2 regions of the Fodinibius alkaliphilus genome follow, and region 2 is predicted to be linked to the other one. Evidence: riboswitches for the same ligand, from Rfam matches in the RefSeq annotation. Region 2 holds a riboswitch; the other holds the start of a gene.
What was found. Region 2 has a riboswitch for thiamine pyrophosphate ahead of AAFH98_RS01480 (TonB-dependent receptor). Riboswitches for the same ligand answer to the same signal wherever they lie in the genome.
Positions count from the first base shown of each region.

Region 1: linked by a shared signal. The riboswitch ahead of AAFH98_RS06030 (class I SAM-dependent methyltransferase) and the one ahead of AAFH98_RS01480 (TonB-dependent receptor) in region 2 are both predicted to bind thiamine pyrophosphate.

Region 1 covers NZ_JBCFYD010000001.1:1,327,195-1,344,214, reverse strand. Annotated here, with positions in the region: gene AAFH98_RS06075 (AAA family ATPase) at 1-1,479, shown strand, start outside; gene AAFH98_RS06070 (hypothetical protein) at 1,797-2,315, shown strand; gene AAFH98_RS06065 (Fic family protein) at 2,880-4,016, shown strand; gene AAFH98_RS06060 (DUF3185 family protein) at 4,836-5,039, opposite strand; gene AAFH98_RS06055 (YehS family protein) at 5,217-5,687, shown strand; gene ettA (energy-dependent translational throttle protein EttA) at 6,290-7,960, shown strand; gene AAFH98_RS06045 (Trm112 family protein) at 8,131-8,409, opposite strand; gene AAFH98_RS06040 (thiamine phosphate synthase) at 8,645-9,283, opposite strand; gene AAFH98_RS06035 (AIR synthase-related protein) at 9,352-10,416, opposite strand; gene AAFH98_RS06030 (class I SAM-dependent methyltransferase) at 10,428-11,156, opposite strand; TPP riboswitch at 11,239-11,340, opposite strand; gene AAFH98_RS06025 (amino acid permease) at 11,399-13,624, opposite strand; gene AAFH98_RS06020 (hypothetical protein) at 13,717-13,854, opposite strand; gene egtD (L-histidine N(alpha)-methyltransferase) at 13,859-14,803, opposite strand; gene AAFH98_RS06010 (hypothetical protein) at 14,863-15,114, opposite strand; gene AAFH98_RS06005 (hypothetical protein) at 15,303-15,500, opposite strand; gene AAFH98_RS06000 (DndE family protein) at 15,694-17,020, opposite strand, start outside.
Region 2 covers NZ_JBCFYD010000001.1:312,094-329,113, reverse strand. Annotated here, with positions in the region: gene AAFH98_RS01505 (LacI family DNA-binding transcriptional regulator) at 1-2, shown strand, start outside; gene polX (DNA polymerase/3'-5' exonuclease PolX) at 4-1,767, opposite strand; gene AAFH98_RS01495 (nuclear transport factor 2 family protein) at 2,044-2,520, shown strand; gene AAFH98_RS01490 (M14 family metallopeptidase) at 2,635-5,157, shown strand; gene AAFH98_RS01485 (energy transducer TonB) at 5,368-6,012, shown strand; TPP riboswitch at 6,115-6,210, shown strand; gene AAFH98_RS01480 (TonB-dependent receptor) at 6,295-8,580, shown strand; gene AAFH98_RS01475 (DMT family transporter) at 8,698-9,654, opposite strand; gene AAFH98_RS01470 (DUF2911 domain-containing protein) at 9,727-10,272, opposite strand; gene AAFH98_RS01465 (PAS domain S-box protein) at 10,510-13,236, shown strand; gene msrA (peptide-methionine (S)-S-oxide reductase MsrA) at 13,252-13,815, opposite strand; gene AAFH98_RS01455 (DUF1801 domain-containing protein) at 14,007-14,450, opposite strand; gene AAFH98_RS01450 (potassium channel beta subunit family protein) at 14,723-15,724, shown strand; gene AAFH98_RS01445 (patatin-like phospholipase family protein) at 15,778-17,020, opposite strand, start outside.

The sequences.
Region 1 (17,020 bases), 1.0 Mb from region 2:
GGTTGGGCTGCTATCCAAGCTACTACCCCCACAATTTTTGGAATACGCGATCCTAAGAAACAAGCTACTGAATATTTACTCGGTTTAGATGCCTCAAAAAACTATAAGCTAAAACAGGAAATAACCTACGAGAAAAATCGCATCTCAAATAAATGGAAGAGTACAATTGACGAGTTAAAATCCATTGCCTCATATATTGATTGTATGGTAAAGAAAATCCCTACCAAACCAACGGTTAATATTGAAGAATCGCCTATTTTGCTAATTGAACAAGGTGATGATTGGATTAATTTAAATCAACACATCATTAATACTAGAGAAATAATTGAACAGAAAAAAGAAGAGTTAGAGCCAAAGATTGAAGATGCCGATCAGGAAAAAGAAAAACTCTCCAAAAAGATTGATGAACTTGAGGACAAACTTTTCCTTCTTGAAATTTCATATCAGAAAAATCGAGAAGAATATATTTCAGAGAAAAAGGAGAAAGAAAAACTACATAAGCGTTTGAGTACAATTGAAGAAGAAATTAAAAACAATCAAGATGCCCACAAGATCCAAAAATATGCATCTGATTTAAATAGTACAGTAGCGAAAGAGACTTGCCCGACCTGCCTTCAAAAAATTTCTTCCAGCTTGTTAGATCCACAAGCTACTGAGACAAGAAGTCCTATGTCGATCAAGGACAACATCGAATATTTAAAACAACAAAGATCAGCTATAAAGGTACTGATTTCCCAATCTGAAAATGCACTTCAAGCCAAAGAAGTCTCTGTTAAAAACAAAAAAGACAAAATAAATGGTTTGCGAACTGAAATTAGGAATTTAAAAAGTGAAATATTACAGGATGGTAGAATTCCTAGTGAAGCTGAACTTCGAAAACTAATTGAACTAAAAAATGATTTAAGCCTGTATGAAAAAACTAGATCAAACTTTTTAGAAAAATTTAAAGATCTTGAAAAACTTACTGCTCAATGGTCAAAGATATTATCTAGAGAGGCTGAACTCCCTTCTGACCTTTTGTCTCAAACTGATCATAAAAAGTTGACCTCTTTGAAAAATACTACTAAGTCTCTATTAAAAAGGTTTGGTTTTAAAAGTACTAATCTAGACGAAGTAAGCATCTCTTTAGAAAACTACCGCCCAACAGCAGAAGGTATTGAATTAGCATTTGATACCTCAGCCAGTGATGGAATTAGGTTAATCTGGTCTTATATGCTTGCAATCCAAAGTATCTCGAATGAGTTTGCTCAAAAACACTTAGGAATTTCATTTTTTGATGAACCCCGACAACAGGAAGTTGACCATGAAGACTATTATCAATTTTTTAAGTTTTGTTCAAATTTAGAAGAGGATAAAAACCAAACAATTATTACAACAAGTGAGGACAAAGAGCCTGTATTTGAAATGACAAAAGGCTTAGATTCTACAATAATTAACTTTGACTCTCAATTTATTTTCCAACCAAATTTTGAGAAATAATAAGTTACAAGAAACAGTGAATTATGGGACTATAAACAAGCCCTTAATCGTTCTATATTTAGTAAAAGAGTTAAAAGTTTAAACGATTACCGACGGTAAAAACTGTATTGTAATCCATTCCAAGGCAATAAAAAACTACAACTTGTCATCCCGATTCACCGCACCAAATACTCACCATAGCATCCGCTCATTACACCTCTCCAAAATGGCACCAATGCACATTTTTGCTATATTGGATGGACAATATGCCATCATACCGGATCCCGATAATTCTCCGGAATAAAATACGCTCGTTGGAATCTTAGCAGTCAGGCCCTATGAATGTATCTCGCTTACGAACCCTTTTTGTCAAACCCATTTTATTCCTGCTGGAATACCTGTTTAAACTGGCTGCCGGTGTGATCGCCCTGATTGTCCTGGGAGCCGGAGGATCTTTCTTCAGCAAGCTCGCTACAGGCTTTGGCTCAATGGGGAACGTCCTGCATCAAATTGCAGGATGGCCCGACCGGCTTACCTATATCAGCACCGTCATTCAGGATTATAACACGCTTACCGCTGCGACCTTTAACGAACGTTACGGCGGAGATGCGATAACCCGAGTGATGGAATTACTGAACGAAGGAGTGGCCTATGGTGAGGCCGTATATCAAAATATCACCCGTCAGCCTTTGGCAACTATCATGGCTACCCTGCTTGTTTTTCTTCTCTTTTATATCACCGGACGTGCCTGCCGATTTTACCGCCAAAAAGGACAGGGTTCTTATCTCACCAAAAAAGAACGCGAGCTCGGCAAGCGAGTCTTTGACCAGCCGGAGGTTGGAAAAGACAATTACTAAATAATGAGTTGTAAAGTGGTGTCCCCATGGTTTTATCTGCATCTAAGAATTGTATAGCTTGATGGTTTTTAAATGCCGTACCCCTTGGACTCTGTGCCAACCCAAAAATAATCCTCACCATCTGGTAGATCAAAAACAGGCAGGTCAGCATCACCGGATGGCAAAGGTTAAGTATTTCCTTTAAAACCTATGCCGAAGCCTGTTTTTTGCCGGCATTATAATAGCAATGTCATTATCATATTAAGAGGAGTATCACCGTCATAGTAAGGGGAGTGTCATTGGCCTTATAATGATAGTGTCACTGTCATAGTAAGGGGAATATCACTGCCCTTATAAGGAGAGTTTTTCATCTCTGGTAATAATGGGGCGGCGACGCCCTCCCGTGGAGGGAATTGGGGAACTGGTATTTGGTTTCACATTAAGGTTCACCAACCCATCTCAACGCACCATTAAGGTGTCAATACAACCCATACATCAAAAAATATAATTTTTAATGTATGTGGCCCATAAAACCCTTATGTTGAGGGCAGAAACCGACCCATACCTCAAATAACAACTATTTTAATGCCTCAACAACCCCTTTATCGCACGAATCCCGACCGCAATACCCCCTGGAACGACCTGCCGCCGCTGCCCATTGATGAAGAACTGTATAAAAACATTGAAATCTATGAGCAGCTGGGCCGAGCGAAGGAGGCGATGGGACTTCTGGCGGGGCGCAGCGTGGCCATCCCCAATCAAGCGCTCTTGATCAACAGTATTACTTTGCAGGAGGCCAAGGATTCGAGCGCCATCGAAAACGTGTTTACCACTACCGATGATCTCTACCAGGCATTCAGCGACAGCCGGTTCGATGATAATGTATCATCCCCCACCAAAGAAGTGCTTCGTTATCGGGAGGCCATCTGGGAGGGGCACCAGTATCTAAAAGAGCACGGTTCCTTCGACCTGGATTATTTTGTGAACCTGTACCAGGAGATCAAAGAAGCCAGCGATGGCATTCGTCCGCCTTTTGCCTCAACCTATATTCGTCAGGCGGGCAGCGGCCCCAATGCCGGCGAACGAGTATACACGCCGCCCAAGGGTAAGGAGATACTGCGAGAGAAGCTGGAGAACCTGACGCAGTTTTTGAATAATGATTCCATCCCGCCCAACGAACCGCTGTTAAAGATGGCTATTGCCCACTTTCAGTTTGAGGCCATCCACCCCTTTCGCGATGGCAACGGTCGTGTGGGACGCATCCTGAATATTCATTACCTCACAAAGGCGGGACTTTTGGAGCTGCCCATTCTTTACCTTAGTCGTTATGTCATCGATCACAAGCAGGAGTATTACGATACGCTGGCAGGGGTATCACAGCGCGGGGATTGGGAGGCCTGGATATTGTATATGCTTCAGGCGGTGGAATCTACGGCACGGCTGACCTACCGCAAGGTCAATGATATCCTGGAGGCCAAAGAAGCTATTTTAGAGGCCGTGGAACAGGAGCAGAATTTTCAGCGTCCGGCCCAGCTTATTGACGCCATCTTCACCCAGCCATTTACGAAGGTAAGTCACCTCACCGATGCCGGGCTGTATGCAGAAAATACGGCCCGCAGCTATCTAAACACCTTGGATGAGATGGGCGTGCTGGAAAAACGGGAGATCAAGGGACGTCACTATTATCGCAATCGTGAGCTGGAGCAGATCCTTACATTTTAAGGTCCGCCCGGATTACGAGCACCAGGGTTAAGGTCAAACCAGACCCCATACCTTACTTTTACCACTTTTTGAGGTTGGTATCATCCTCTTACCTATACTCGGTCTCATTATTTTCTGCCCCACCGCTACGTCGCTAAAGCTATGAAGCGGCGGGACCTTATTCCCTCCCTAACGTTTTAGAGAGGCAGATTCTTTTATTACAATTTCCATTTTTATATACCCTCTATTCTGACCCTCTCCTGTCCTCTCCCTAATGGTTAGGGAGAGGATTCAAATTCCTGATCAACGAGTTTTTCTCCCTGCTTCGTAGGGAGAAAACAAAAGAGGGTCAACTTTTAGGGGAAGAATAAAACCTGCCCCGACCCATCGGGGATGGGGTCAACACCGAGTATCTCCCGCTATCCCGAAGGGAAGATCAAAATAACGAAGAAAAAGTATCTATATGCGATAAGGTTTTACGGTTTATTCTTCAGGGGGGGCCGGGGCGAATCGGCCCGAAAAATCAGCTTCGCACAATGACTCATGTTGAATGAGCTATCCCTTTTTGTACAATTTAAATACTACAATATCTACGATTCCCCCGGTACTTTTTTGATTCGTTTTTTGATAACAAAAAATGAATAGCACGATCAACGCATACCCCTCTTTCATCCCAAAAAACAAGATTGTACCACGAATTTATCTTGATCTCCGAAGCTTTAGCGCAGGAGATAACATAGCATTGATGGGGGCAAAAAAGGGAAATCCAACCATTATTGTTGGTTAATCTAAGTTGCCCCAATAGTAATAAAAGGTAATTTCTTGACCTGCTTCGTTCGGTTATTCTACCTTCCCCCGGAACAGCCCCACCAATCCCCCAATGGTCGCTGCCGCACCCCCTATGAGCATCCAAATGGCCTGACTGGAACCCGATCCGCCCATCGCCTGGTCAATTTCTGAGCCCAGTGATTGGTATTCGTCGTATCCGAAATAAATCAATAAAATTCCACCTACAAGTAGCACTGCATATATAACTTTCTTCATGATGTCTGGTATTTTGTTAATGGCATACTGAACGCTACCAAAATTCCCGATAAATTAAAAATTACATATAGCCAATTATTCTTATTTCTATCCCACATCAATTAGAAAGTCCTGCTTAAAACCGTACCTTTCGACAGCGTTTTCATATTTAATTTCCATCTGATTCCCTACCACCTTATGCGTAACGATGATGTCATCCAAAGTATCCGCCACATGCTGGATATTAACGATAGTGAGATAGCACATATCCTGAAACTTCGCGGATACAATCCCAAACGTGGAGAAGTAGCTTCGATTTTCAAATTCCAACATCTGCCCGAAGGGGAAAAGGGGGAAGACACCAGTCATGTACTTATGGCCCACTTTTTAGATGGGCTCATCTATTACAAACGTGGCAGGAGTAAAGAGCATCCGCCGCGCCCCATTAAAACGCCGGTTACGAATAATATAGTACTCAAGAAACTGCGGGTCGCCTTTAAATTACGCGAGAAAGATATGCATGATACCCTGGAACGAGGCGGATTTTCGATCTCCAAACATGAGATGAGTGCGCTGTTCCGCCGCGAGGGACACGAAAATTACCGCGAATGCGGCGACCAGATTCTGCGCTACTTTTTAAAGGGATTGACGGAGCGAGTAAGGAGTTGATTCATAAACTCAATTTTAATTGGGATTTTTTGCTGGGGATCCGGGACGAATCGCGGGAAACCATCTATAAAAGCAATTGACGTTGCAGACGAAAACTTTTCCTACGATTATATAAAGAACAACATCTACGATTCCCCAGCACTTTTTTCGTCCATTTTTTGGTGACCAAAAAAAAGGACATTGTATCATCTATGATAAGTTACTATCCCCTCCCTGATCAGAGCCCAAAAAGTAAAATTCAAACGCTAACGAATTAGCGTTAATTCAATCTCCCTAAATCCCTCTTCTCCAAGAGGGACTTTTAAAAGCCTCTCAAATGGATGATTAAGCTATTTTTTTGACATACAGAGTTCCTCCTTGCCTGTCCCGAGTAATTCGGGGGAGAAGGAGGACAGGAGGATTGATAAAAATTAATTTATAGCACCTAAATATTCAGATATCATCCGTATTTCGTGACCAGAAAGTTAATAGACCTGCAACAGTATTTTAATAGAATTTCCGCTATTAACTCCCCACACATTATCCTTATATTAACCGTTTAAACTAAGCGGATATTCTATCCATCCTACATTTACAATCCCGAATAAAAAAATCCTGTTACAGTGAGTGATCAAAAAGTCATTTTTTCAATGGAGGGCGTAAGCAAGGTTTACAAGCCCAACAACTATGTGCTAAAAGATATTTACCTCTCCTTTTTTCACGGTGCTAAAATCGGCGTGCTCGGTAACAATGGATCCGGTAAAAGTACCCTGTTAAATATTATTGCCGGTAATGATGACGAGTACCAGGGCAAAATTTCGCGCAACAAAGGCATCACTTTTGGGATGCTTCCCCAAGAGCCCAAACTCAATCCCGATAAAACCGTCAAAGAGATTGTCGAAGAAGGCGTGCAGGAGCAGATCGATCTGCTGAATGAATATGAGGAGATCAACGCTGCTTTCGGCGAAGCTGATGCCGACTTTGAGAAGCTCATCGAAAAGCAGGAAAAACTACAGGAGAAGATTGAACATCTCGGTGCCTGGGATCTGGATAGCAAACTGGATCAGGCGATGGATGCCCTGCGCACCCCTCCCGGCGATACGTCGGTGGAGGTACTTTCAGGTGGGGAGGCGCGCCGCGTAGCGCTGTGCCGACTGCTGCTCCAAAAGCCGGATGTTCTTCTGCTCGACGAACCCACTAATCACCTCGATGCTGAATCGGTGGCCTGGCTCGAACAGCACTTGGATCGCTATGAAGGTACGGTGATCGCTGTAACACACGACCGCTATTTTCTTGATAATGTGGCGGGATGGATTCTGGAGCTCGACCGTGGAGAAGGCATCCCCTTTGAGGGTAACTACAGCTCTTGGCTGGACCAAAAGAAAAAACGATTGGAACAGGAAGAAAAACAAGAGTCCAAACGGCAAAAGACCTTGCAGAAAGAGCTGGAATGGATTCAACAGAATCCCAAAGGGCGACGGTCTAAGAGTAAAGCACGCATTAATAAATACAATGAACTCCTTTCTGAAGAGCGTAAGAAACAGCGCGAGGAAATGGAGATCTTTATTCCTGAAGGCCCACGCTTGGGGGACAAAGTAATTGAAGCAAACGATGTGTCCAAGGGCTATGAGGATCGGCTGCTTATTGAGGAGATGAATTTCAGCCTGCCCCCGGGCGGCATCGTAGGCGTTATTGGTCCCAATGGAGCAGGAAAATCTACGCTCTTTAAAATGATTACCGGTGAAGAAGAGCCCGACAGTGGTACCATTGAAACTGGTGAAAGTGTTGAGCTTGGATACGTAAATCAGAAACGACCGCTGGATCCCGAAAAGACCATTTGGGAGGAAATTTCGGGCGGCAAAGACACCGTTAAGCTGGGCAACCGTGAGATGAATTCACGTGCTTATACGGCTCGGTTTAACTTCAGTGGGAGCGATCAGCAGAAGCGATGCAGCGAAATTTCGGGTGGAGAACGAAACCGCGTCCACTTGGCTAAGATGCTCAAACAAGAATCGAATGTATTGCTCTTGGATGAGCCAACCAATGACCTGGATGTCCACACATTGCGAGCACTGGAAGAAGCATTGCTCGATTTTGCAGGCTGTGCAGTGGTTATTTCGCACGACCGCTGGTTCTTGGATCGTATTGCTACACACATGCTGGCATTTGAGGGCAACAGCCAAGTGTATTGGTTTGAGGGCAACTATTCAGAATACGAAGAGAATCGAGAAAAAAGGTTGGGTTCAAAATACCATCCTGAACGCGTACAGTACAAAAAGCTGATGCGTGATTAGTTAATAAGGAATTGGGAATGAGGAATTAAGAATTAATGGGTATAACCTATCCACCATTCTTAATTCTAAGTTCCTAATTGCTCTTCTTCTCCAGTAATGCTAACTCAGCCCCCTTCTTTCAATCTGGTTCCATAACTTAGCTGCGGAACCTAAAATGCTTAGTGCTTAAATTACCTCTCACTTTCTGCCAACAGTGGCAACGCTGAATCTTCCCCTTCAGCAAGCTCATAGCCCCACTTTTTAAGCAGCGGTTTTTCCATGGATTCATCGCGATATTCATCGGGAATAAGAATAGGAATACCATAGATCACCGGGAAATAGCGGTTGCATTCAGGACAGCTCAGGAGTCCCTCCAGGATTTCACCGTCCTCCCTTTCATTAATAATATTTGCATCTAAATCGTGCTTATCGATCGGGCAGCACAGTTTTTCTAACAGTTCTTTTGTCATAGGTCTTCTTTTTGCAACTAATTAAAAAAATAAAAGCAATCCTTCTCTTACCGCCTTTTAGCTTGACCCAAAAGGCCCGTAAAAACTCAAGAGAAATTTAATTTCGGGGTCTGGGAAAATTGCGGGAAAACATATTGGAAAAAGAATAAACGTTTTAACGCAATCAATTAACTTATAGTTATAAATAGAACAACATCTACAATTCCCACCAGCACTTTATTTTCACTAAAAAATCTTACCGATTATTAAGTATTTGTTTATAACTTAAAACCCGCTCCTGGGGCTTATCATCCTTTAAAATTCCTGATATTACTGCCACACCATTAAACTCTAACCCATCAAGTTTGCCAATACTTTCTGGGGTTATCCCACCCGATAAAAATAGTGGTATATCTGTCAGCTCACGTGCTTTTCGCACCGTTTCGGGTTGTACGATCTCACAACTGCCAACCGAAGGCGACGGAAACATGGCACAGAACGAGATGTAATCAACATTGTTTTCTTCGGCCCATCGTACTACATCCAAATCATTACTACAGGTAATGCCCGTAATAAAATCGCTCCCAATTTGCTGACGGATCGTATCAATATCATCTGGAATGGAATCAAAATGCACGCCGTGTGCCTTGGTATTTTTAAGCAGTTTCCAACTCTCATTAACCAATACCGGAACATCATATTTATCCGCTATTGAAATAATATAGGTGACTAACTGTTCACGGTCGGGCTGACGCATACCATCCGACCAGTTGTTCCAGATCTGCAGAATTTCTACGCCGCCTTCCAGCGCCTGTTCTACTTTATCCAGCAATTGGTCATGGTCCATGGCCGGATCTACCACCAAATAAATACCGTTCAAGTTTTCGTCTTTCATAATTCTACAATTAAAACGATTCATCAAGTTTCAAAAAACTTAATCTCCTACTCAAACTAAGGACATATTTACTTCCAGCCCTTTTCCATCGCTTCAAAAAATGCATTCCAGTATGGGTCATTGCCATCAAACTCAAAAGAGGCTTCCTTCCCCTCTTCAATAAGGATCATTCCTTCATTTTTTTCTGTCAATTCACCTACCACCGTCGCGGGTATAGACTGCTCATTAAGATGATTTAAAAGCATTTCTTCCTTTCCTTCTTCTACAGCCATTATCATCGATCCGGCTCCCACACAAAGCCGATGGTCGATCTCAAAAAGCTCGCAAATCTCCTGTGGAGCTTCTCCCACGGGCAGTTTAGCGCTATCCACCCTGAATCCACAGCCCGAAGCTTCAGCCAGCTCAGAAATCCCACCAAGCAAGCCCCCCTCGGTAACATCGTGCATAGCCTTTAATTCCGTGTTGGGCGCCAGCACCTTCGTTGCTTCCAGCGCATCTTGCAGTGATGAAGTCCGATAAAAATTCTCGCGGGCTTGCTCGTAAATATTTTTCCCGCATTCCTGCTGCACTGTTTCGGGAAAACTCATCGCCAATATTGAAGACGATACCAGCGCACTTTCTTTGGTGACTATAATTTTATTGCCGGGCTCGGCTCCATTACTCGTGATGATGTCATCCAATGGCGCCTGCAAAAACATCGTACCGCCGCCCGGGGTCGTAGATTGTTGTCCCGGCACCTGTGCTGTATGTCCGCCGGTAATAGCAATGCCAAGCTCATCACACATCCCGTGGATATGCCCCCAGTAGCTCTTGAATTTCTCCAGGGGAAAATCAGTCGGCAAGTTCAACGTAAACTGGGCGTACTGGGGATCAAATCCAGTAGTCGCCATATCATTGACCAGCAGATGTACCGACAGCCACGCCGACTCTTTGAGACCCAAAGAAGGAATCAATGAGAGTGGATCGCTCGAAGTAGCCAGCCCTTTTCCATTGCCAAGATCTATGACGGCGGTATCCACACCAAACTTGGGGCCTGTAATAACTTCCCTGCGCTGCCGCCCCTTTTGCGATCCAATTATTTCATGAAACAGCTCGCTATTTATTTTTCCGCTATTGTCTTCAAATGCACTCATACTGATCAGAGTTATTCTACATCGGTTAGCTTTACATGCAGTCCGAAAAAATCGCCAATTGGCAATCCCCAGCGCTGTACAGGGAACCACTTCGGCAAGCCGGTGGCCGTCCATTCGATCTCGTACAATCGTCCCTCCAACGCTTCATGGATGGTGTCAATCAGCTTTTTCGGCGTATAAAAATCGGCCGTTTCGTAATAGGGATTTGCTCCAAAAACTTCTTGTACACGTCGGCGGACTACCTTTGTGGAATTGCGATTCATGATACCGAAAATCATTCCGTACTTGCCCACGCGCACCGCCTCACGAATGACTTTTATCGGGTCTTGGTAATAGGCAAAAGTGGCAATGAAAGCGAGCGCATCAAAGGTATTATCCTTAAACGGCATATGATGCGAATCGGCCCACACCAAATCGCCATCAAAATGTTTGTTTCCTTCGCCCAACATAAAAGGCGAAATATCCGCACCGGTAGCTTCGATGCCAATTTCCTGCCACCAACGAGTAAAGCGGGTTGTTCCGCAGCCATATTCCAAGAGGGTTTCTACGCGCTCATCTTTTTTGATGAGCTTCGCCAATACCTTCTTCTGCCAGATTTCAGCCCGCTTATACCTACCTTCGTAGTAATCTTCATATACTTCGGTGTGCTCACGGTTAAAAAACCATTCTTTTCGATCCTGCCACTGTTCAAGCTTTTTTGTGACCAGCTCGAATTTTTTCTTCTGGAGTTTATTGCTCATTGCATCATGCTATGAATTTCAAAATTCAGTTCCGACTGTATGGATAATAACAGGAAGGCAATCAGCCGAAAGAACATAACTTGCAATAAGCAGACTGGTTCCCTACGCTGGTATTATCCAGATCAGGTTTAAGGGTATGATCTCAGCCCGCTAAGTTCCTTAGAGGGCACCCCGTTAAATCCCAAAATACATTTTTTTGAGGTTTACATAAACTATAATAATCGACCCGACAAGTTTTAGGCCTATGCCAGAATATTTTCATTGCCTGAATCGGCTACGAACACACAGGCCGACTGTGTTTCGTCTACATACGATCGCAACTTATCAAAGTCCGGCTCTTCGGGTAGCCCCATTAGATCCAAATCTGCCTGTGGAGCATTTCTCATAATACCTTGAAATGAGCCAATTTCAACGTGAGGAATAGCATCAGGGATTCGCGCTATATCTAACAGGTTTTCAAGGTAGCGATAGGCCTCCTCCACTTGCGATTCTTCTACTACAGTAATAACGCGCATTTTGGCATTCCAGTTAACTTTTAATTTGTAAGCTGTTAACAGTGCCAAATCCATATTTCCCAGCTCCATATTTAAATCCCATTCGGGACCCTGCTCGTGTATCCACACATTAACCGAGGCACTTCGTCCAAGTTGGGCAATGGTATCCTCAACATATAACTGTACCCCCATGTTATTTAAGCGCGCCTGATTGATTATTGACGCTATTTCATCATCATACCTTTTGTGAGCAGGCAATCGCAAAAATAAAATATTAGGCTTGAAAAATGTGCCCTGCAATGTTTGCAGTGAGTTTAACATTGTCTCTTCAAAATTATCCGAATCGATAATACTCCAGCGTGCATAAATATTCTCCCGATTGAATGACATCGCAAAATCCATCAGCGAATCTCTGAAATCACTATCATTATCTGTTTGAGACATACCCACGAGTTTTACCGACCCCTTGGGATATACTAAATTTCGTATTAGACTGAAATTCCCGCGCAACTCCCGGGCACTTCTAACCGGAACTAATAAATTGGCCTTCCAAGCACGTTCATTTTGCTCAGGCAGCGACGACACCCTTTTGGCTGCCCATTCGGCAAGTGATACAAAAAGACCACTGCGCATGTCTCCATACGGCACTTTCAGTTTTCTGTTGGATAGATACAGATAGGTAATGATTACAAACCCCAGTGCAATAAGGCCAAAGGTAGAATTGATAATAAACATCGTAAACAAGCATCCCACCGTTCCTAAAAAGGGCACAAACTTTGGAATTTTGAATGTAGGTCGGAAACTGATCATATCCATACGTTGCTCAATAAACACCACCAGATTGATCATCATATAGGTAATTAAAAAGAACATGGTGATAAGCGGGGCAATGGTATTTAAATCACGAAGCAGTAACGTAGCCAACACTAATCCACCGGTAAGCAAGATAGCATTGCGGGGCTCTCCATTTTCTGCCAGCTCTGAAAACATGTCCCCACCGGGAAAAATTTTGTGATCGCTTAATGCCTGCAAGATGCGCGGGGCTCCCACAATTGATGCCAGTGCCGAAGAAAACGTAGCCCCCAACAACCCGCCCAACACGGCCGGTGACCAAAACGCGTAATCAATCATTACATTATAGTTGCTCACCAGTTCATTAACCGGTGCCACTTTGGCCATCCAATAACCTGTGGTCATATAAATTATATAGCTAATTACAATTGCTGAAAGGGTACCTATGGGTATACTTTTCTTGGGATTTTTGAGCTCACCCGACATATTCGCTCCCGCCATGATTCCTGTAGCCGCCGGGAAAAGAACTGCAAAAACTACCCAGAAACTTACCCCTTCAAAGTTGTTTTCAGGGGCACCAGGAAATGTACCCCACCACTGAATGCTTTGATCCATCGCCCCCGTAAATACCGTAGCTCCCACCGATATCAGCGCACCGACAATAACCGCCAGAATTATATACTGAATGCGAAACGCCAGTTTGGCACTTAAAAAGGCCACCATAAACAGTAACCCAAACACCACAATATCAACCACTATAGCGTAATGATCAGGAAAGATATACAGCCAACCCTCCCTGAAACCGAAGATATACATCGTAATGGCAAAGGTCTGTGCCAGATAAAGGGGCACACCAACGCTGCCACCAACTTCCAACCCCAGCGATTGTGAAATAATGGAATAGGCTCCGCCTGCCTTAATACGAATGTTGGTGGTAATACACGACATGGAGAGTGCGGTGAAGGTCACAATCACAAAAGCCAACGTAATAATCAGCCATCCACCTAACAACCCGGCATTACCGATGACCCAACCCTGACGTAAGAATAGGATAACACCCAGGATGGTAAGCAACGTCGGTACAAAGACCCCGCCGAAAGTGCCATATTTTTGCTGCGCGGTAGATTCCTGTTCCTCTACCTGCTCTTGCAGTGTTGCTTCTCCTAAAGCTTGTTCATCCATATACTATCAATATTCGTTTAGCTGGATGTTTAATACTACCATAACTGACGAAACTGCGAAACTATTATAGCAATTCCGCCAGAAAATTTTGCTCAGGGCACGGGACACAATCCCATGGCTACCTGTACCAAAAAAGATCCTACAATTAGTCCTACGGCAATAGTCATCACTATAAAACCCGGCGTTAGTATCGAGTTTTCAGCAGTATTATTTCTAAAAAAGCGTATCATAGGGCTATTTCTTTTTAAGATATTGCAACGAAAAGTAACCCTGTTTGTCAGTCCAAACTTTCTCTACCGAATACCACTTGCTGACCAACTCTTCAAAATCATTTAAACTATATTTGTACGAATTTTCGGTATGGATAGATTCTCCCTCATCAAATTGAAAAATAGTATCACCAATAGAAACTGTCTGCTCCTCAGTTGATACCAAGTGCATCTCAACACGTCCGGCATCTTCATTGTAAAAAGCATTGTGACTGAACTTTTTGGTATCAAAATTGGCGCCCAGTTTTCGATTTATGTGCTTCAACATATTTTTATTAAATGCTTCCGTTACCCCTTCCCGATCATTATATGCAGCCTCTAAAATTGCCTTGTCTTTCTTTAGGTCCACCCCAACAAGCATTTCAGCATCATTCGTAGTAATAGTTGCAATATTATCTATAAACGCTTTTGCCTCTTCCGGTGAAAAGTTGCCAATAGTTGATCCCGGAAAAAAGACCACCTGCTTTTGATTGGAAGAATCAGAAACAGGTAAATCGAACTGAGAAGTATAATCAGCAAAAACAGGTATTATTGATATTCGAGGATATTCGATCCGAAGCTGGTTGGCCGTCTTGAGTAAATATTCTTCGGAAATATCAACCGGAATATAGGTAGACAGTTCAGAGAGTTCTTCAAGCAAAAATCGGGTTTTATAACTGTTGCCACTACCCAATTCTATCAGCATGACATTCGAGCCAATATAATCAGCTATCTCTTTAATATTTTCTTTCAGGATCTCCTTTTCACAATCCGTCAAATAATATTCATCAAGGTAGGTAATCTGTTCAAACAAATCGGACCCATGCTGATCATAAAAATACTTGCTGGGCAATTGTTTCTGTTCCCTTGATAACCCCGACACTACCTCATTGAGCATCGAAGATTGGTCTACAGCCGATAGATTATTCATACAAAAACCTTTAGCTATTCGCGGTCTTGACTACATACAATTAACGCGCAGCCTCCTTATTATCGTTCTCGATAAAAGTAAATCTTCTTGTTTTCCGAATCTTTACCACTTCTAATCTTAACACCCTTTTTTTGATTATACTGATAAACCGCAGTGCGCATTGAGTTTACACTTTTTTCGTCTTCATAGTCAACCTCAATGGCATCTCCCCCTACTTCTAATTTGTCCAGGGCCTCCAATAACGGCTTAAACTTGGAAGACCTTCGTTTGGAAGTATAAATTTTTTCTCGATCTACGAATTTAATATCCATGTACATATATCTTTTAAGGAATTCTCAACATAACCTGATAGAAGATATAATTTATTTTATAAGATAACATACATCACTAATATAAAAGCTATTTAGTAAAATTAATTCATCTTTAAGACCACAAATAAAAAAGGCTTGCAGAAAATTCTGCAAGCCTTTTAAAATATATCCTAAAATAAATCTATGATTTACTGAATTTCATAAAACTGTTTATAAACGTAATCCCAAAAATCTGCTAAATTTGACCCTTTATTATGTGGGTTTTTAGATTTTGTTGATTTCATCGCATCAAGGCAGGCTTTTTCTTTTGCATCATAATATGCTTTTAACTGGTGTGCCGTTGGATCTTCAATCATTTCTTCAAACTTTTCCACTTTCTCTGGCATAAGACAATTGCTTTAGTTCATTTATTGGTATAACGCAGAAATTGGGTAAAAAATTTCCGAGGGATTTCAAATAAAGCAGTTTACCACTGATATTGCAATAATTTCAGCTTTTTCATATAAAGGAAAACCACTCTATAATAAACACTTCAATATTTCGCTTCTGAGTATTTCAATAAGCCACAAAAAGGAATTTTTAAATGCTACTCATAGTTTTATAAAATTGACGGATATCAAAAAGTAAAGGTTCTTTAAAATTTACTAATCCCTTGCCATTCTCGAGCTTAGATGCTGCATCTTCCAGTTTGTATTCACTAGATGGGGTTCCCAAAAAGTTAACTAGTGCTTTTTTATCCTTTGTTTTTATATTCAAACAGACAGGTATTTTAACTTGCGAGGAGAAATCAAAGTCGCCTTTTCTAAAATCTTCAATTCCTTGAGTTAACATCACCACAACCACCCCTTTTGATCTTATCACACGGAGTAATTGTTCTAAAATTTTTCTAGCATTCTTGTTTTTGAGATATACATGTGCCTCATCAATTACAATTACATATCTTAAGGGTTTAATGCTTGATGATTTTTTAGGCTGGGTATCATCTGACTTACTAAACATTTCCAACAAATATTTTAAAACCAAGAAAACACAAAGTTGTCTAGTTGTATCAGCTAAAGTAATTGGGAGATTCAAGTAGACACTTTCATCAAAAATACGTTTAGTTGATTCCTCGCTACGATTAAATAATCCGCTAGACAACTTTGAAATTGTACTTAAAAGTGAATCTGGTGATATGTTATTCTCGCTGTAATACTCTTCAAGTCTATTTGATATTTCATTTAAACTTGGATGTACGCGATCGGCAGAATCAAAACAGTCTTTAATTACTTTTTTTAAATGATGTTCTTGTTTAACACCTATTTGTGTTTCAATTGCTCTTACACTATCAATAAATGATTGGATTTGGAAGTTCTGTTCTCTCTCAGAGTCAAGACTAATATATTCTAGTGGATTAAAATCAAATTGATCATTTAATAAATCGATAAATTTTGCGCTAGTTGAATCCAAAAATTGATCTAAAGAATCTGGATCTCCTTCCCCCTTATAATCAAAAAATATGTAATTAAGCTTTTGATTTGTATTACTACTTATTTGGTATAATATATCCTTAATTAATTGGGTTTTACCAGCCCCAGTCATACCAGCAATAGCTATATGATGGCTATCGAATTCATTTAAATCATTTAAAGGAATGTTCACCTTATTATCTTCCGAACTACCTAGTTCAAATTCTACTAGATTATTATAAACTGGGAAATCCCAATTTTCCTTTTTCGTATACCCTTTTGGAGAATCATTTTTTCCAATTAAATCCAAACTATCATTTACTAAGCTTGCTAAATGCTCAATATGTTCACCTTTTGTAATATTTAGTTCTTCTATCTCATTCTTCAAAGCTGCTAAACCATGATCTAGATGAAGTTTAAAATACTGTGAAAACTGTTCTTCAGTAGTACGCCCCCCG
Region 2 (17,020 bases):
AATTTATCGATGGCTTTGGAACCAAGAGGCAAGATCATCCGCTGACTTGGTATTGAGGATACGGTCTTTTTCAAACTTGGCTTTCCGAGCAATGCGTACTCCGTAGGGAATGTAATCAATGCCGTTTTTACTATGTGCGTCGGGATTAATGCTGGACATTAAATCTACGTCTTTGGCTTTGTTACCGTGGCGCCAATCTAAGTCGAGCCGGTAAGGATTCGCGTTGATTTCAATGGCTGTATTATGTTCAGCAGCCAGTTCAATAAGTTCGTTCATATCCAAGTCGCTGCCATCGCGTTGTAGTAACAAACGCCCAGTTGGATGACCAACAATATCGGTATAGGGATTTTTGATGGCATTTCGGAAGCGGGTCATCATTTTTTCACGCGACATATCCAGCCCGTTGTGCACGCTGGCAATCACAAAGTCGAACCCTTCCAAAATATTGTCTCCATAATCCAGGTTGCCATCACTAAGTATATCCGACTCGATGCCCTTGAAGATTCTAAAATCAATTCCCTCAGAAGAAAACTCCTCATTAAGTTGATCAATCTCTTCCCACTGTTGATGAATTTCATCCACCGAAAGCCCACCGGCATAAGCGGCCGTTTTGGAGTGATCTGTTATGCCAAGGTATTCATATCCCCGGTCAATACAAGCTTGTGCCATATCTTTAATGGAGAATTTACCGTCGCTATAGGTGCTGTGAGCATGTAAAACGCCCCGGATGTCATCTTTGGTGACAAGGTCCATCGACTCGTGAGATTCAAAGAATGCAACCTCACCGCGATCTTCGCGCAACTCTGGAGGCACAAAGTGCAGATCTAAATGCTGATAAATATCGGTTTCCGTTTGATAGTCAATGGGTTCGTCAAAATTTGTATTTCCCTCATCGTCTAACTTAAAAAGACCATATTCGTTTAGTGATAACCCACGTTCTCGTGCCCGTTGGCGTAGTACCACGTTGTGCTCTTTGCTACCGGTAAAGTACATGAGTGCGGCGGCAAATTGCTCGGGTTTTACGATACGTAAATCTACCTGTCGGCCATTTTTTGTTCTTATAGAACTCTTGGTATCTCCGCGGCCCAATACTTCAACGACCAGTTCGTGGTCTACAAAAGCATCAAAAAGAGCAGGAATATGTTCTTCATCAGCTCCAATCAAAATATCAACATCACCAATAGTTTCTTTGGATCGACGAAGTGAGCCAGCTATTTCTATAGCTTCAACCCCTTCGCGATCTTTGAGAAAGTTATAGATGGGTTCAGCAACCTCTGTAGCTTCATCAAGACGGCAACGCTCATCGAACTGTTCCATCCATTCGATGGATTTCAAAATCTTTTGTGCCGATTTTTCTCCCAATCCGTCGAGTTCAGCAACACGTCCGTCTTGGCAGGCTGCTTTTAGTTCATCAAGTTCAGAAATACCCAGCTGGTCATGAATTTTTGCAATGTTTTTGGGTCCCAATCCCGAGATGTCCAACCATTTGATAACCCCTTTGGGAATGCGTTCTCGAAGATTTTCGAGCACTTCAATTTTGCCCGTTTCGGCGTATGATTTGATATCTTCGGCAATAGAATTGCCGATTCCTTTAATGTCAGTTAGTGAGTCATCAGAAATATAATCATTGATATCATCATTTAATGATTCAATGGTTTGAGCTGCACGGTCAAAAGCAATAGCTCGGAATCGGTTTTCACCGGCAAGCTGCATTAATTGATAAATTTCGCGCAGACGTTCGGCAATTTCTTGGTTGGTTACAGACATAAAAGCAATTGATATTGAATTTCTTTTTTGACTGTTAAAGGTAAGAAATCCTCTTGTTTTAAGCAGTTCTGCAAATACGTAAACGGTAAGTTTCTGAAGGGAAGCTGAGCAGCAAAAATAGTACGCGGTTACTCACAATTATTCACGAATGATGCCAAAAATATTGGTTCTCCATGTTATATGGTTTTCCAGGAATTATAACAATTGTTTCAATTTGGGGGTAAATTAGGTTTATTCCTATTTGATAACTTTTAAAGTAGTAAACATGGGTTGGCTATGGATAGAATAGTATATAAGATGACAGTTCGTATCATTTCGTTGGTGATAGTGGGAATACTTGTTGGATGTTCAAGTGGACAGCAAAAATCCCAGGAGATGCAAAAAAAGTCTATCAATACGGTACTGGATGACTGGCATTTAGCAGCATCCGAAGCCAATGCAGAGCGATATTTTAGCCATTTTGCAAGTGACAGTGCTATTTTTATGGGTACGGACGCTACTGAGCGATGGACGATTTGGGAGTTTGAGGATTGGGCTTCCCCCTATTTTGATGAGGGGCAGGCGTGGGATTTTACTCCTGTTGAACGACATGTATATTTATCTGATGGAAGTAGTACAGCTTGGTTCGACGAGTCGCTGGATACTCCCAATTTGGGTCCGGTGCGGGGATCAGGGGTGCTTGTAAAAAAAGATAAAAACTGGAAGATTGCGCATTATATAATTTGTCAATCCCGATTCCAAATGCTATCGTAGATACGGTTGTGAAACAGGTTGACATGGAATTGGAAAGACAACAGAACGGCAATTAATTTTAATAACGAGTAAATGCTGTTTTACTCGTTGCTTATTACTTATCAAGAATCAATTATGACAACGTTAAAATCCCGCTTTTTTTATTCACTTTTTGTTTTACTGCTCTTTTCAACGAGCATTAACGCCCAATCTAATTTGGAATCCCCATCTGAATTTTTGGGGTATGAGTTAGGGTCTCAGTGGACGCCCCATCACAAGGTAATGGACTATTTTTGGCATGTGACTGAGCAGTCGCCACTGGTTGAGGGTCATCAATATGGAACCACCAATGAGGGTCGCGAGTTGATGTTAACTGTTATCTCGAGTGCGGAGAACATGCAGCGACTGGATGAAATCCGGACAAATAATTTAAAACGCACTGGTTTAGAAGACGGTACGCCAACTGAAGACAGTACGGCTATTGTATGGCTCAGCTACAATGTGCACGGTAATGAAACCTCCAGCAGCGAGGCGGCCATGAAGACCATTTATGAGCTTGTTCGTGCAGATAATGCCCAAGCTAAAACGTGGCTGCAGAATACGGTTGTGCTGATGGATCCGATGTTAAACCCCGATGGACGTGACCGTTACGTAGATTGGTACAAGGGCGTAGTTGGAGAACAAATGAATGTCCATCCCGATGCTCGCGAACATCATGAGCCATGGCCTGGTGGACGAACGAATCACTATTATTTTGATCTGAACCGCGACTGGGCTTGGCTTACACAAAAAGAAAGTCGTCACCGCGTAGCTGAGTATCAAAAATGGATGCCTCATATCCATGTTGACTTCCACGAACAGGGCGTGAATTCCCCTTACTATTTTGCTCCTGCTGCCAAGCCATTTCATCCAGCTATAACCGATTGGCAATCTGATTTTCAGCACACCATTGGTGAAAATAACGCCAAGTATTTTGATGAGGAAGGATGGCTCTATTTTACACGCGAAGTTTTTGATCTGTTTTATCCCAGCTATGGTGATACCTATCCAATCTTTAATGGGGCGATTGGGATGACGTACGAACAGGCCGGAAACAGTCGGGCTGGATTAGGGATTACCACCGAAGAGGGGGATACGCTTACCCTTAGCGATCGCTTGCTCCATCATTATACAACAGGCCTGTCGACGGTTGAAATAAGTTCGAGGAATGCTGAGCAACTGGTTTCTGAATTTGCTGACTATTATCAAACGGCGCAAAATAATCCCGAAGGAGAATATAAAACCTTTGTCATTAAACAAGATAATAATCCCGATAAGTTAGAGGCATTGTTTGAGTTGTTGGATGAGCATCAAATTGAGTATGGGCAGGCCCAATCCGGGGCAACCTTAAGCGGGTATAATTATCAAACAGGGAATACCGAAAGTGTTCGGGTTAGTGAAGGTGACTATTTAATTAGTGTCCACCAGCCCAAGGGCGTGCTTGCACGGACGTTATTTGAACCACGTCCCGAGTTGGAAGATTCGGTAACGTATGATATTACCGCTTGGGAACAGCATTATGCCTATGGATTGGATGGATATGCTTTAACGCATCAGCTTAATGTGGAGCCGAAGCAGTATCAAAAACCCGAAGTGCAGCAAAATTTCCCTGAAAAACCCTATGCCTATATTGCCCGTTGGGAAGATCTGGATGATCTGCGTCTGCTTTCAGATTTCTTGAAGCATGATATAAAAGTACGATTTACCAGTGGAGAGTTTAAGATCGATGATCGGATGTACGATCCCGGTACGCTTGTTTTAACACGTTCTGATAATAAAAACATGCCGGAATTTGATGAAAAAGTGCAGGAGCTTGCTCAAAATCATAACCAAGAAATACATGCTGTAGAGACCGGTTTTGCCCAGTCTGGTTTTGATTTAGGATCTTCTTCTGTGCAGTATATGAATAAGCCGAGTGTGGCTATGTTATCGGGTGAAGGAACTTCCTCAAATCAAGTGGGCGAAATTTGGCACTATTTTGATCAGCAGATTGAATACCCGTTGACGATGCTTGATACTGAATATTTTGACGGGGTAGATTTAAGTGCCTACGATGTGCTTATTTTACCTTCCGGTTATTATAGCAGTCGTATTGACAGTAGTCGATTAGCTGATGTTAAGGAGTGGATTTCTGACGGAGGAAAATTGATTGCGGTTCAGGATGCAAATAGTTTTTTGGCTGGGAAAGATGGCTTTAGCTTGACGAATAAAAACGGGGATTCCTCAGAGCCAGAGCAGGACGATTTGCTTGAAACCTACGGTAATCAACAGCGAGAATATATCTCCAGTTTTAACAGCGGTTCCGTGTATAAAATTACAATGGATAATACCCACCCGCTTGCCTACGGATATGAGGAGGAATACTTTTCCTTAAAGTTAGATGCTGATTCCTATGCCTATCTTGAAGATGGCTGGAATGTAGGAGTGGCCAAAGAGGATGCTCACATGAGTGGCTTTATTGGTCACAAAGCAAAAGATAAGGTTAAGAATACACTTACTTTTGGGGTACAACATATGGGATCCGGCTCGGTGGTCTATATGGTTGATAATCCACTGTTCCGCGCATTCTGGTATAATGGTAAGTTGCTATTTGGAAATGCGGTATTTATGGTCGATTAGTTTTAGTTAGCTTAGCAATAGATTTCACTACTTAACCTGTCAGGTTCTTATGGCCTGGCAGGTTTTTTAATGCCTCCTATGCAAAGTTCCAGCGTTGGCAGTTCTACTCCTTCCGAATACTGGAAGTGATTATGATTGGATAAGACTTGAATGACTTATACGTATTATATATTATTACTACTTAATTAGTATTAACTACTTAGTATTAATATGAGATACAAAAAGCCATCGTCGGATCTGCGTAACTATTACATATTCATTCTACAAGTATCGCTGATTGTTGTGTTAGGGATATTTATAGGGGCCAGTAAGATTCAATTCATATCTCAACAAAGTGAGGTGGATTTAACGCAAGAACAAGAAGTAGTAGAAATGGAAGAAATAACACAAACGAAACAAGAAGAGCAGCCGCCGCCTCCACCACGTCCACAGGTACCCGTTGAGGTGCCCAATGATGAAATTATTGATGATCAGGAAATTAATATCGATGCTGATATAAATATGGATGAGCCGCTTCCGGAACCCAAAGAACCAGAAGACGTAGAGGAGGAAGAGTTCTTTGTAGTAGTAGAGCAGGAGCCTGAAATGAAAGGTGGCCAAAAGTGGTTGTACGATAATATTAATTATCCTGATATGGCTCGTAAAGCCGGTATAGAGGGTAAGGTTATTATACAGTTTGTGGTGGGTAAAGACGGAAAAGCTGAAAATATAAATATACTGCGCGGTATTGGCGGGGGATGTGATGAGGAAGCGATCAGGGTAATCAAGGAAGCGGAATTTGTTCCCGGACGTCAACGTGGCAATGTTGTACCGGTTCAGACGGCTCAAACGATTAATTTTCAGTTACAGAATTAGGATTTGAAAATCCTTGCAGTTTTAGGAGTGTAGACCAAATTTTTGACAAACTAATTTTGAGGAAACCAATCAATGCCCTTATCTTTGGCATGAATAATAATCACCCAAGGTTGGGGGTGCTTGCAACAGCAGGCTGAGATCATACCCTGAGAACCTGAACCGGATAACACCGGCGTAGGGAAACCAAGGCAGTAGCGCCGTTTTTGTGTTGCTGCCGGATTGATCAGCATTTCTTGCAAGTTCATCTCCCGCTCTTATGAACTAAATAAGACGGAGGAACTTATGTTTTCCAAACTACTCAGAAGTACAGTATTTCTGTGCTTTGTATTCTTTTTTAGCACTTCTCTTTTCGCACAAACGATAACCGGCAAGGTACTCAACGAGCAGACCGAAGAACCCATCGTGGGGGCCAATGTGTATGTTGTTGATGCCAGCAAAGGCACGGTTACAGGGACTGATGGAAGTTTTAGTCTTGATCTTCAAGGAGATTCCCAAATATTAACTATTAGTTATGTGGGATATAAGACAAAGGAGGTAGAGGCTAAAAATGACCTAACTGTATATCTAAGTCCATCAGTTAGCCTCGAAGAAATTGTGATACAGGGCATTAGATCTGAAGAAAATGATCCTGTAGCACAAAGCACCGTTCAAAAGAAAGAGTTGGAGGAAGTGTATAACGGGGAACAACCCACTTTTTATCTCGAGAATCTTACCCCGGCTATCTTTTCCTACTCCGAATCAGGCACGAAGCTAACTAACTATGGTAGCATGCGACTGAGGGGCATCAGCCAAGAACGGATTAATATGACCCTGAACGGAGTGCCACTCAATGATATGATTGATCACGGCGTATTCTTTTCTAATTTCACAGATATCAGCGACAGCTTCGAATCTGTGCAGGTGCAACGAGGCGTTGGTACCAGCAGTAATGGCGTGGCATCGTATGCGGGATCTATTAATTTTGAATCTGTTAATATTGAAGACCGCGAGCAGGGGGGACAGCTCGAGTTTGGCGCTGGCTCATTCGACAGTTATCGCATGAATACCAGCCTGTCATCGGGCATGATTAACGATAAATGGTCGTTTTACGGTAGTTATAGCCGAATTTTATCGGATGGCTACAGAAATCATACCGGAACAAATGCCAACTCATTATTCTTTTCTGGCGGATATTTTGGTGAAAACGATATGATAAAGCTCAATGCATTTGATGCTGGCTCAAAAAATGGCTTGGGTTATAGTGCCGTTGCAGAAAGTGATCTGGAGAATGACCCGCGCACCAATTATTTAAACAAAAACGATAAGGACGATTTTGGGCAACGTTTAGTCCAATTGCAGCACACGCATATTTTTAGTGATGAATTTTCAACAACAGCTTCACTTTACTATGGCGGAGCAGGTGGTGACTACCTGTATACCTATCCCGATACCGATTCTACCTTGGCCCAAATTAATTATCCGTTGTATAATGATCATTACGGACTTATGATAAATGGATTTTGGGATTCTGGGGATTGGGAGATCAGCTCAGGTTTTCACGGCTATATTTTCGATCGGGAAAATGAAGAGTCATTTGCCCCGAATTTTGAAAATCCCTACTACTATGAAACCTCTAACAAGAAAGAGTTTAGCTGGTTCGCAAAAGCTGAATGGTCACATAATAATGTTAAGGTTTTTGGAGATCTGCAGCTTCGAACGTTCAAGCTTACCATCCATCCCGATTATAACTTCATTGGTATCCCCCCGGAGGGTTCTATCGTAAAGGATTGGACGTTTTTGAATCCTAAAATTGGGGTTAGTTACTTGTTAAGTGAAAATATTACAGCCTATGTATCTGCAGGTAGGATGGGGAGAGAGCCAACACGGATAGATATCTTTGGTGGACTTCGACTAGAAGAAGTTAACTATGAGCAAGCGCGAGCTGATAATTTTGATCCGGAATACGTCAATGATTACGAAGGAGGGCTAAAGCTTAATTATCAAAATCTTGCACTCCAGGCAAACTACTTTTATATGGATTTCGAAGACGAAATTGCCCCGATAGGAGAAATCATTGCTTTTGGCGTTCAAAAGCGAAAAAATATTCCGAATAGTTACCGGACGGGGTTCGAGCTTCAGTGGAATTACCTACCCACTGACTTTTTAACATTCCAGGGGAATATGACATATATGCAAGGTCAGATAGATTCATTTACGACTGGTGCGGGCAATACCTACACTGATAAAAGCCCTATCTTAAGTCCCAATTGGATTGTAAATAGTAGAGTAGATTTCACTCCGTTTGATAATTTTACGATAGGATTGACGGGCAAATATGTAAGCGAATCATTCTTGGAGCTTACGAATGATCCGGAAATGGTGTTGCCTTCGTATACCGTATTTGACGCCTCTATATCGTATGAGCTCGAACGGCTGTCATTTAGGTTAGAGTTCAACAATTTAGAGAATGAAGTTTATTATTCAGGGGGTACTCCTGTAGACACTAACAGTGATGGAGCGAATGACGAACCGGGTTATTTTGTAAATGCAGATCGTAATTTCTTCTTCACGTTACAATATAAATTATAACCCAGACGCAATATTCTGCTACAGCTGTCGTTTAAGTTTTAGAAGATAGATAGTTATGGTTTAGATGATTAGTGGAAAGGCGGGTCGGCAGGCCCGCCTTTTTTATTTTCATAGATTTCAGCTCTCTGATTTTGTTTGGGTAAAAAAGGTCAAATCTTCTTCCTTCTTCTTGCGGATTTCCGGAGTAGGTTCTGTTTGGCTGTCAATTACCTGAATGAATATTGCTCCTGTAATAATAAATACAGCTGATATAATTTCCATAGCGTTGGGATTTTCGCCAATACTGAGCCACGCAATAAGCAAAGCTGCAATGGGTACTATGTTCCCATATAGAACTACTTGCGTAGGCCCCAGCTTTTTTAGAGCGCGTACTTTTACCCATTGGCCAACACCTACGCCGATGGCACCACCCGCTAAAATAGCTATCCACGTCCAGAGACCAAGTGACAGCCATGTTACTTCAATTAACTCTGGACTTGCAATTAGAAGATAAAGGGTACCTCCAATGGCAGTACGCAATGCTACAATGGGGACCGAGCCGTACTTCCGGGCAAGCGGTTTTATGGCGTGCAGTTCTATGACTGTTAAAGCCAGTGCTATGATTAGAATGAGGTCACCCAGCCAGTAACCTTGCTCAGGTTGTAATCCATCCCAAGCCAAAATAATAGTGCCAATAACAGCAAGCGTTACTCCCAGGTAACCGAAAGCCCCCATTCGTTCCGTACTGAACAAATAGCCGATCCCGGTACTTATAGCCGGACCCAACGCCAGCCATAGGGATGCACGGGCACCATGAGTAAGCCCCAGTCCTTCGATGCCAAGCCAAGGGGCTAAGGTTGCTCCTATCACCGAAACGAATAATAGCCGGGGCCAGTGTTTGTTTTTAATTTTGGGAATAAAAGCAACTTTTTCTGAAGTGCTGTTACACTCAGCGCGATATTGCATATACATTACGATAAACATAGCAATGCCTCCCATCGCAAAGCGTGAAACGCTAAATGAGATGGGAGACATTTCTGTAAGGGCAATTTCAGCTAATATAAAATTAGCGCCCCAAAAGAAGACAAATAGTATGAGTAAACCGTGATGGGATAAGCTCCCGCTATTTACGGTCGTTCTATGAGAATCTAAATTTGAAATAGTATTCTATATATTTATTTGGATCGGTACCTTCACGGTATCCCAATGTAAAACAATGGTAGCAGATTCTTGGGTAACATCCTCGAAATAGAATAATAGCCGCTCCATGTAGTTAGCTTCTTGAGGTTCTACGGTAAAGCGCATTACATCCTGGGATTGATCGTATTGTGTTCCCCATGACATTTTCGAATTAATAATAATAGTCCATTCATTCTCATTCGGGATCGTATAAATAGAATAGGTGCCTGCCTCTAATTCATTACCTTCAATTATAACATCATCCGAAACTACCAGAGCAGTAGATTCATTGGCTCCCGTCCGCCATACTTCGTCGTAGGGAACTAATTCACCAAAAATTTTGCGATCATTAACCGCCGGACGTCCATAGGTAATGGTGATATCAGTCGTGCCCACCGTTTGACTAACTGTTGCATTGGGACTTACTCGCGGCTCTTCATTGCCTCTTTCTTGAGCCGCAGTGACTTGCGCCGAGAAAATGACGATGAATAAAATAAGAGCAAAATTGCTTAAAGATGATGTAAAAGTTTTCATAGCGATAATGGTTTATTAGAAAATTCAGCGGTGTTCAATTTTTAAACTCAAACCAGCTGGATATCGTTTATCTGTTTGCTTTGTTGATATACCGCAAAATAATTGGAATAACAAAGTGGATCCCGGAAGAGGGTTTATATTTAAATATTAAGATTTTCTAATCTCATTCTAAATTATTATATAGTAGTAATCGAGAGGTTGATTAATAATGTGCAAGGTTAAGTTGGGTTATTTTAAATGGGGCAATATTCCAAATCCCGCTTTTCGGCAGGTATAGAAAAGCTGTTCAGCAGTGGGTCAGTCATTTTATTTAGGTGCAAAAAAACGCAGGATTTTCCACTAATTTCTGTTAGTGAGAATGCCGAAGATATTTTAGGCTTTGCCCCTTCGTACTTTACGAAACACGAAAATGGCTGGTCCAATCAAATCCATCCAGATGATAAACAAGAGGTTTTATCTCAGTTTCGTAAGGTTATAAATGAAGGGGGTGGGGCTATCAATGAGTATCGTTTTAAGACAAAAGAGGGGACATACATTTGGCTCCGTGATGAGATTCAGGTGATTGAGGATGAAGGGGGCCGTGAACTCATATATGGATCGTCAATTGATATTACAGAGCGTAAGAAGGCAGAGATAAGGCTGCAGGAAAATAAAACGGAAGAGCTCAAAGAAGAAATTGCACGCCGAACTAAAGTAGAAGAGAAATTACAAAAGCGGCTGGAATATGAGAAGGTGATTTCGAGGTGCTCAAAATTACTGTTAGAGAGTAACTCTTCTGAAGCTTTAGAGCAAAGTTTAAACTTACTCCGGGAAGTAACCGGAACTGATCGTATTTTTCTCTACAAAAATAAAGAGGTGGATGACGATTTGTATTTGGAGCCGGTATTCGAAGTGACCAAGCCCGATATAGAACCTGTTGCCGAGAAATCAGACCGGCAATGGAAATATTCCGATATCCCCTGGCTTTACGAAAAGCTATCGTCCCTGCAAAAAATAAATGGTCAGGTTGATGAGTTCCCAGAGCCCGAACGCTCAATTTTTGAGGAGCAGCAGGTACAATCTATTTTGATTATCCCTTTTACAGTTGAGGGGGAATGGAAAGGACATATCGGTTTTGCTGATACGCAAGAAAAGAGAAAGTGGAGTGACGAAGAGATAACGCTGCTTAATACAATTGCTCGTATAATAGCAGCGTATGAAAAACGGAAAAGTATTGAGGAATCGTTAGTTGCTCAACGGAATTATATTGATACCATTTTAAATAGCTTACCCAGCATCTATTTGCTATTAGATACTGATATGGCGCTTGTTGAATGGAATGATTATGCTGAACAGAATACAGGCTATAGCAAAGCGGAGTTTGAGGATATGGATGCCTATGATCTAATTGCTGCCGAAGATCATGCTCTTATGGAACAAGCTGTGGAAGAGGCACGAGGAGATATGGAGCATGGTACAGAACTTCGTTTAAAGACAAAATATGGAGAAAAGAAACCCTACTACTGGCGGGGGTATTTTATTGAGTTTAGTGGAACAGAATATTTCTTGTGTGTTGGAATTAATATAATGCAGCAAAAAGAGGCAGAAGCGGAACTATTAAATGAAAAACGTTTCAATGAGGCCTTATTAGAAAGCTTGCCTGGTATTTTTTATATGTTTGATGAAGAGGGGAATTATTACCACTGGAATCAACACTTGTTGGATGAGACCGGTTATACAGCTGATGAGATGCAAGAAATAACACCCGGAGAGTTTTTCACAGATGATGAATTCGAGTCGGTAAGAGATGAAATCGGGGCTGTTTTTGAAGGTGGAAAATCCAGTATTGAAGCAAATCTAAAGACCAAAGACGGTAGAAAAATTCCCTATTATTTTACGGGGAAACATTTTAAAAGGGATGGAAAGGATTATCTTATTGGAGTAGGTCATGATATTTCGAGTCAGGTTAAGGCTCGTGAAGAACTGCGAAAAAATGAAGAGCTATTTCGAAATCTCTTTTTGAATGCTCCTGCGGGTATTGTGATGGTAGATCCGGAGAATAAGGTTCTGAATGTAAACAAAAGTTTTGAGAAGACATTTGGTTTTACTGAAGAGGAACTACAAGGTAAAGATATTGATGAGTTTCTTGTACCCCCAACCGAGCGTGGCCAGGTGCCCCGAATGCCTCTTAAGAAATATGCGTCAGAAAGTTTTCATCGTGAAGCCAAACGGTTGACTAAAGATGGAGATCTGGTTGATGTTTTTATTGCTGCTATCCCAGTTTATGTTGATGGGGAGCCTATTGCAGGGTTTGGCATGTATATCGATATCACAGAAGAAAAAGAATACGAAAAGCAGATATCCACCTCGCTTAAAGAAAAGAAGATCTTACTGCAGGAGATTCATCACCGGGTTAAAAATAATTTGGCTATTGTATCGGGACTTTTACAGCTGCAGATGTACGAATCAGATGATCCGGTAATCCATGATACACTGGAAGAAAGTGAGCGGCGAATTCAAACAATGGCCTTGATTCACGAAAAACTATATAACTCGGACAGCTTGGGACACATTTCTTGTGATTCCTATATTGGGGATTTGGTGGAGACAATTCGTAATACTATTGGGTCAGACCAAGAGGTTGAAGTATGTTTGGATATTGAGGATATAGAGTTGGATATCAACCGGGCCGTACCATTTGCGTTATTGGTTAATGAGGCCGTTACGAACTCTTTGAAACATGCTTTTGAAGGGGCTGAGGGTAATCAGATTACTATCCATATTTCGAAAGAAAACGAATATATTGGTGCTCAAATAAGTGATAATGGAAAAGGGTTGCCCGATGACTTTTCTCCCGAAGAGAGTGACACGCTGGGCATGAATTTAATTGATAATTTTGCTCGTCAACTTGATGCTACATGGAGTCTTAAAAGCAATCAGGGGACATCCCTTACGCTGGAGTTTGCTGCTACCGAAGATGGATAGGTAGGGCTATTTTTATTATTGCTTTTGTTTTACTTCATCTTTCAGAAGATGCGAAAATTCTTGTCTGAATTTCTTTAATTTTGGTGCAATAACTACTTGGCAATATCCCGCATTGGGATTGTTCTCGTAGTAATTTTGATGATAGTTCTCGGCTACCGAATAGTTCGAAAGTGGCTCAATTTCTGTTACAATAGGATCTTCCCACAAATCAGATCTATCTGTTTTTTTTAGTGATTTTTCAGCTATTTCTTTTTGTTTTTCGTTGTGATAAAAGATAGTCGAACGATATTGGGGCCCAACATCTGCCCCTTGCCGATTTTTGGTGGTGGGATTATGTGTGTGCCAAAATACCTCAAGCAATTGTTCATACGAAATTACTGAAGGGTCAAACGTAATATGTGCCACCTCGGCATGACCTGTTTGTCCTGATGAAACTTGTCGATATGTTGGATTCGGTATCTCGCCGCCGGCATAACCTGCTACAGCAGATTTTATTCCTTTTACTTCTTCAAAAACAGCTTCAACGCACCAAAAACAGCCAGCGCCAAAAGTTGCTTCTTCCATTTTTTTTGTGCCCATAGTATTAGTATTGTTATTAGATTGAGCAATCGAAGTGGCTGAGAAAAGCAGCATAAATGTGATAGCAGTAAACGGTATGATCAAGATGTTTTGGATGTTCATAGCAGTAAGTTATGTCACTAATTGGAAGTGTATAAACACAAAAACGGGTGTGCCCGTTTACTGAACTAACGAAATGCCGGCAGACGTTATTACTTCCGGATTTCTTCGTAAGCCTCGATAAATTCGTCGGGGGTATGCTTGCCAATGATGGTAGAAATGGCGTCTAACGGCAGATCAGTAACCATGTTGAACCGCAGGCAAGAACGTCCCATATCCATTTTTTTGCCAGCCTTTTCGAACTCTTCTTCCAACCATTCCTGGAGTTCTTCATCCTGGTAAACCGACATTAGATACAAGGAATTATGATTCTTTTGAGCTGCTAAACCAATATAGTTCAGTGGTTGATTATTATAGGTGTCAGGATACTTTTCAAGTGGGATTTCATAACTAATCATCCCCCAATTGATTGTTTCTTCATAGCCATCAGGAATATTATCAAGGATTAGCTTCCGAATTTCTTCGATAGGTTCGCGTCGATATTCGGGAAGCTCATCTATATATTCATCAACTGTTTTTGCCATACTTTTTGCCATGATAGAAAGAAGTTAATTAATTATTTAAATTGCCTTTTGAAAAAGGGATACGGTATTCTGTGAATATTACCGTTTTTGTTCATTGGAAATTAAGGATAATGGCCTCATACATGATATACGGCCATAAACTCAGCACGTAATATAAGTGCTATTTAGGCCAATTTCCGCCCTGAAATTGCTACAGATCAGAAGTGATTATGGTAAACGATATAGAAAAAAAATGCCTTATATAACGTCAATTTCACAAACATAATGAAATCAATTATTAGATTATGGAGTATCGATTTTTGGGACGTTCAGGATTAAAAGTTTCAGCGCTTTCATTTGGATCGTGGGTCACCTTTGGTGATCAGATTGATGAACAAATAGCGTACGAATCGATGAAAAAAGCGTATGATGCAGGGGTCAACTTTTTTGATAATGCCGAAGCCTATGCCGATGGTCAATCGGAAATCATGATGGGTAATATTATCCAAAAGGCAGGATGGAATCGATCGGATTTAGTTCTTTCGACTAAAATATTTTGGGGTGGAGATGGCCCTAATGATCAGGGACTATCATTTAAACATATAAAGGAAGGTACAGAGGCTGCTCTAAAGCGTCTGCAGACTGATTATGTGGACCTTATTTTTTGCCACCGGCCTGATAAGCATACCCCTATTGAGGAAACAGTTTGGGGGATGAATCAGATGATTCAGGAAGGCAAAGCTTTGTACTGGGGAACAAGTGAATGGTCTGCCCGAGAAATTCGTCCGGCGTATGACTTTGCCCGCCGCGAGCACTTGCGTCCCCCACTGATGGACCAGCCGCAATATAATATGTTTCGGCGCGAAAAAGTGGAGCAGGAATTTGCACCCCTCTATGATGAGATTGGCCTTGGAACAACTATTTGGAGTCCGCTTGCAAGTGGTTTGTTGACGGGGAAGTATAACGATGGGGTACCTGAAGGAAGTCGTCTCTCCCTCGAAAAGTATGATTGGTTGCGTGAAAAGCTGTTAGAAACAGAAAGCGGGCGACAGAAATTACAAAAAGTTCAAAAACTGGCTAAGATTGCTGATGAGGCAGGTATTCCCATGCCGCAGTTTGCGTTGGCTTGGTGTCTCAAAAATAAGGATGTAAGTACGGTAATTACGGGAGCTTCGAAGCCTGAACAGGTGGAACAAAATATGAAAGCCATTGAGGTAGTAGATCAATTAACATCTGATGTGATGGAACAGGTTGAGGAGATCTTGGAAAATAAACCTGAGCCAGCCCCTGATTTTCGGCGCAACTGATAATGCTTAGCAAATAATTCTGTACCCGGAGATAATACTCCGAGTATTTTTGTTTAAAAATGATATCCAACATTTAGTTTAACCGCATATCCGCCTGAAAAGTCAGGGGTTGATACAGCTACTTCAATGGGGCCCACAATAGATGTGGCTCCCATTGAGATTGAATAGCCATATTCCATACGTTGGGCGTCAATATTAAAAGTCCAGTGATTGGAGAGATGTGCCATATTTATGCCTCCACTAAGATACAAACGCCGATTTAGTCGCAATTGAAGCTTTGAACGTAATGCCATAAGATTTGGAGATCGTAGCTGCTGTGTAGCATACCCCATAAATGGCAGTTGTTTAAGTTCAAAAACGGGGTTTTGAGTTAAACCCCCTAAGTGGTAATAATAATGTAACGGTAAATTGTTGGTGGAAGAATATCCAAAGAAAAATTCATTGGATAGGTTGATACCCGGTATAAGTTTTATGGTTGAAAACCATTTTCCAGATGTTTGAATAAAGCGCGTTGAGCTTCCCCACGCAGGGTCGGAGATTTCTGTTTTAATATTTAGTGACTGTCCGTGAGTGGGAAAGTACGGGCGATTTAGGGTACTAAGGTTAACGGTGGCAAAAGGATTCAGCAGGAAGTTTGTATTCCCAAGGACAAGGGTATTACCAATAGCTTCGTTTAAATTATACAGTTGATTTTCAATTCCCAATTCAGTATCAACCTGTTGCCATAATTGAACCGATGTTGAAGCTTGAATAGTAAGCTTTTCAACATCTATACTTGAAAGAATTTGGCTTTGATTGTAATAGTTGATAGGGGATCGTTGCAAGTTAATGCTGCCATTAATATAGGCAAGGGGAGCAAGATTTACGGGAATATTATAGTCTGAATTAAATTCCAGGATTTCGCCGGCTCTGAGCTGTAAGGTGAGTCTGTCATTCCAAAAAATATTATCGGTGAACGAGGCGCCAAACAATAAGCCGGCTTTATATTGACTGTCGTAGCGCATGCTAAAGCCCACATATTCTTGTTCTTTGTGCTGAAAGTCTAAGACGAGTGTGTCACCCCCTGAATCGGGATCTTGTTGTAAACGATATGAAATTTGGCTGAACAATCCCGATCCATATAGCCTGTTAATTTTTTGTTCGAGTCTTGAGAGGGTTAGTTTGGAGGGTAAGGAGATATCAAGTGCGATAAATACTTGTTGCTGTTGGGCTAATCCGGTAAGATTATTAAACTGTATATCAGAAACAGTTATAGAATCTTTTCTGGTTGTATTAATCGGTTTAAACGACGTTGCA